2 regions of the Paenarthrobacter sp. 22069 genome follow, and region 2 is predicted to be linked to the other one. Evidence: riboswitches for the same ligand, from Rfam matches in the RefSeq annotation. Region 2 holds a riboswitch; the other holds the start of a gene.
What was found. Region 2 has a riboswitch for S-adenosylmethionine ahead of ACTJK0_RS05675 (DUF1737 domain-containing protein). Riboswitches for the same ligand answer to the same signal wherever they lie in the genome.

Region 1: another riboswitch for S-adenosylmethionine. It lies ahead of ACTJK0_RS11360 (bifunctional o-acetylhomoserine/o-acetylserine sulfhydrylase); the one in region 2 lies ahead of ACTJK0_RS05675 (DUF1737 domain-containing protein).

The regions. Positions count from the first base shown of each region.
Region 1 covers NZ_JBQEQF010000012.1:45,686-47,880, forward strand. The annotation lists gene ACTJK0_RS11350 (DUF222 domain-containing protein) at 1-35, opposite strand, end outside; gene ACTJK0_RS11355 (VOC family protein) at 230-862, opposite strand; SAM riboswitch class IV at 1,064-1,178, shown strand; gene ACTJK0_RS11360 (bifunctional o-acetylhomoserine/o-acetylserine sulfhydrylase) at 1,204-2,195, shown strand, end outside.
Region 2 covers NZ_JBQEQF010000005.1:129,025-131,219, forward strand. The annotation lists gene ACTJK0_RS05665 (TetR/AcrR family transcriptional regulator C-terminal domain-containing protein) at 1-84, opposite strand, end outside; gene ACTJK0_RS05670 (hypothetical protein) at 312-566, shown strand; SAM riboswitch class IV at 1,054-1,169, shown strand; gene ACTJK0_RS05675 (DUF1737 domain-containing protein) at 1,183-1,458, shown strand; gene ACTJK0_RS05680 (rhodanese-like domain-containing protein) at 1,455-1,865, shown strand; gene ACTJK0_RS05685 (O-succinylhomoserine sulfhydrylase) at 1,866-2,195, shown strand, end outside.

The DNA.
Region 1 (2,195 bases), on a different contig from region 2:
GCCATCACTGCCCCAACGCCACCGCTGATTCCCATACCCACATCATCCAACGAGGGTCCGACAATGAGAGTCGAAAAGCTGCCCACGCAGGCACAGGCACCCGGAACTCGTTAAATGAATTCGGCCGCCATCGGGTGGTGACGCCGTTGTCACCACCCGATGGCGGCCGAAGCGAATCCGGGCACGTGCCGGAGAGCCAGATCCCGCAGGCTGCGGGACGCAGGGATGGTCAGATGGTGACGGCTCCGCTGGCTGTTTCAAACGTGACCGACAGGATGCCCGGGGTGCCATGCGGGGCAACCCACTCCACCGCCACATCCTCCAGCGGCTTCTCCACGGGCTCACCCAGCCACTCGGTCACGCGCGAAGCGGAACCGGCAATGGTGAGGCAGCTCATCTTGAGGTTGCTTGGGTAGGCGTTGGACGGGTGCAGCGACGGATCGCCCTCCCACTTGAGCATGTACGGGACCTGGGGATCCGCGATGAGCCCCAGGATGCCGATCTGCTTCCAGACCAGTTCGCGGCCGTCCGGGAACTTCCGGTTGCCGTTCACGGCAGCGCGGCCAAGGCGTTCCTCGAAGGGGGCGAGGTCGTCCACTTCGACGCACCAGCCCATCCAGCCGCCACCGGCTGCGGAACGGGCACGAACTGCCTGGCCGAACGGTGCCTTGTCCGATGCCGGGTGGTCCAGCACCTCCACAACTTCAAGATACTTGTGCCCGGCGAGCGGGATGATCATATTCCGGGTTCCGAACCGGGGGTGCACCCCGCCCTTCACTGCCTCAACGCCGAGGGCAGTTGCAATACGTTCGGTAGTGGCCGCGAGGCCATCGTGTTCACAGGCGTAAGAGACGTGATCCATGCGCATGCGAACATCTTGGCACTTTGTGATCGGGCTCTCAGCTAAGGGCAGCCTTACTAGCATTTTTCCTGTTGGGCACGCTCGTTGGCAGGCCCGGCACCGACCGTGGCATCGGCATCGCTGCACCCGGCACGGCCGCCGGAAGACCTTGTTCGTCACAATGCTTTCCGAGGCAACTATCCGGTTCCTAGACTGAGCCCAGGTCATGAGCGCCAGCGCAAAGCCCCGGCTCGCTGGCCGGCAACCCTCCATCCGCGGTGGGGTGCCCCGGGTGAAGACCTGGCTGTCCGGCAAAAGCCGGAAGCAAGCGCGGCCCGCACTGCTCCGAGCATGCCGGGCCCATGTCACAGGAGACTGAAATGTCCAACGGATGGTCCTTCGAAACCCGCCAAATCCATGCCGGCCAGGAAGTGGACAGTGCCACGGGAGCCCGCGCCCTGCCCATCTACCAGACCACGTCCTTCGTGTTCCCGAGTGCCGAAAGCGCTGCCAACCGCTTTGCCCTGGCCGAACTGGCCCCCATTTATACCCGCATCGGCAACCCAACCCAGGACGCCGTGGAGCAGCGGATTGCCAGCCTGGAGGGCGGCCTGGCTGCCCTGCTCCTCAGCTCCGGGCAGGCCGCCGAAACGTTCGCGGTGCTGAACATTGCCGAGGCCGGCGACCACATCGTGGCCAGCCCAAGCCTCTACGGCGGAACCTACAACCTCTTTGCCCACACGCTGAAGAAGTTCGGCATCTCCGTCACTTTCGTGGCCGATCCGGACAACCTGGACCAGTGGCGCGACGCCGTGCAGCCCAACACCAAGCTCTTCTTTGGTGAAGTGGTGTCCAATCCGCGCCAGGACGTCCTGGACATCGAGGGTATTTCCCGGGTGGCCCACGAGGCAGGCGTCCCCCTGATCGTGGACAACACCCTCTCCACCCCGTACCTCATCCGCCCCCTTGAATGGGGAGCGGACATCGTGATCCACTCTGCCACCAAGTACCTGGGCGGCCACGGCTCGGCCATCGCCGGCGTCATCGTCGACTCCGGAAACTTCGATTTCAGCAAGGATCCGGACCGGTTCCCCGGCTTCAACACCCCCGACCCCACCTACAACGGACTCGTCTACGCACGCGACCTCGGAGCGGACGGCGCCCTGGGCGCCAACCTGTCCTACATCCTCAAGGCCCGTGTCCAGCTGCTGCGGGACCTCGGCTCGGCGGTATCACCGTTCAACGCGTTCCTCATTTCGCAGGGCCTTGAGACGTTGAGCCTGCGGGTGGAACGGCATGTTGCCAACGCCACCGAAGTGGCGCGCTGGCTGGAGGCAAGGGACGACGTCGAATC
Region 2 (2,195 bases):
GACTTCCAAGGCTTTCGCCAGCACCACGTCCCGGCTCAGCCTGGCCTTGCGGCTGGCTGTTGTGACGGTTTTTGGGGAAGCCATGTTGTCCATCCTGAATGCCGGGCGGGTCACGGAAGCGATTACTCCAGTCGCTTGCCGTATCTGTAGTCTACAGGTAAAGTCTACAGCGTAGACATACGGTGAGAGCGTCCCTGGTTCCGTTCTTGTGGACGGCATGGTGTTTATGAACCGCTGTCCTTGTGCAGGACACGGGATACCGCTGCTGTAGCCGAACGGTGGCACCGAGCACTGAGCGAAGGGAAGCCGCAATGGCACATTCGCAGTTCGACATCTTCCTGCAGGAAGCTACCCACTTTGACCAGGTCTCAGGATCCAACCTGGACCGTGACCGCCTCTATGGGCTTTACACGAGCTGGTGCTTCATCAACCAGCAGGCACCCGGCCCCGAATCGAATTTCTGGGCAGCCATGAAGCACAAGGTTTCACTCCGCCACAACGGGCTTCGGATGAAGGGCCCTGCCGCGGCCGACTACATCCTGAGCAGCTACCCGCGGCTGTCTTGAAACTCCGGCCCTCTCCGTAAGGGCTCCGGCCGGCCCTCGGAACATGATTTAATGCTGTGGCACTTGCGTGCCACAGCATTTTTCGTCCTGAACGCCTAGCCCGTCGCTGAAGCCGGCAGCGGTGTCCTCGCCCCATTCGAGCGCCGCCCCGAGCCATGGTTTTCCCGGTCAGGGGCGCCCGCAGCTGCCGGGCGGCATCGGCTTGCGCCGCACCTGCATCGGCTGCAGCTGCCAGGCCCACCAGGGCCAGAAGGCTGATGAGGAGCCCGGCCACCACGGAGACGAGGGAACGTGGACGGCTGCGGCGGACCGCGGGGTGCGACGTGTTTCCCCGGATGCTGACAAGAACCCCCCCCCCCGGCACTCATTGCTCTGGCGTCGGGGGTGCCCCACCCTAGGAACCTTATCGCCTTGGGCGCCTGCTGAATTACGGAACATGACGACGGCGGCGATGCGGGTTTTCGCGGCAGGTGTTACGTTTTTGGGGAGTAATGAGTACCGGTGTGAAGCCCTGACTGGCCGGTCGGCAACCCTCCCTTTCGCGGCGGGGTGCCTCAGGTGAATACTCGGCATATCGACCGATTCGAGCTGCAAGCGTGAAAGAAGGAGTTCCGTCATGTCTGACGCACCTGCCCCCGAGGAAAGACTGTCCTACCGCCTTATCAGCGGCGCGGACAACCGTGAATTCTGTGAGCGGATCTCCAACGCCCTTGCCGAAGGCTACGTGCTGCACGGCAGCCCGGCTGCAACCTTCAACGGCACCAGCGTGATCGTGGCGCAGGCGATCGTCCTTCCGTCAGCGATCGCTTCCGCAGATGCCGCCGTGGCCACCGCCGTGGACCAGCTCGACGCCGCTGGAGACCTCGAATTCGACGGCGAGGGGCACGCATGAGCTACGCAGGAGACCTGACCCCGGAGGAAGCCTGGGCCAAGCTGGAGCAGGGCGCCATCCTGGTGGACGTCCGCACGGAGGGCGAATGGGCCCACATCGGCATCCCGGACACAAAGGCCACGGACAACGATCCGCTGTTCATCCAATGGACCTTCCCCGGCGGCATCCCCAACCCGCGCTTCGTCCAGGACCTCAAGGAGCAGGCGCCGGAAGACCCGAGCGCGGAACTGGTGTTCCTGTGCCGCTCCGGCCAGCGCTCCATTGCCGCGGCCACCGCCGCCACCCAGGCCGGCTTCACGTCCTACAGCGTGCTGGAAGGCTTCGAAGGCGAGCCGGACCATTACGGCGAACGTACCGTCAATGGCTGGAAGAACCGCGGCCTGCCCACCAACCTCGGAAAGAACTAAGTGAGCTTCAACCAAGACGCCCCCGGCTGGAACCCCGACACACAGGCCGTCCGCGGCGGCCTTGACCGAACCAACTTCCAGGAAACGTCCGAGGCCATCTTCCTGAATTCCGGCTTCGTCTACGAGTCCGCCGCGGCAGCCGAACGCGCATTCACCGGCGAGGATGAGCGCTTTGTCTACTCCCGCTACGGCAACCCGTCGGTGGCCACATTCCAGGAACGGCTCAGGCTGCTGGAAGGCACTGAGGCATGCTTCGCGACGGCGTCGGGAATGTCCGCGGTGTTCACTGCCCTTGGTGCCCTGCTGGCTGCCGGCGACCGGGTGGTGGCC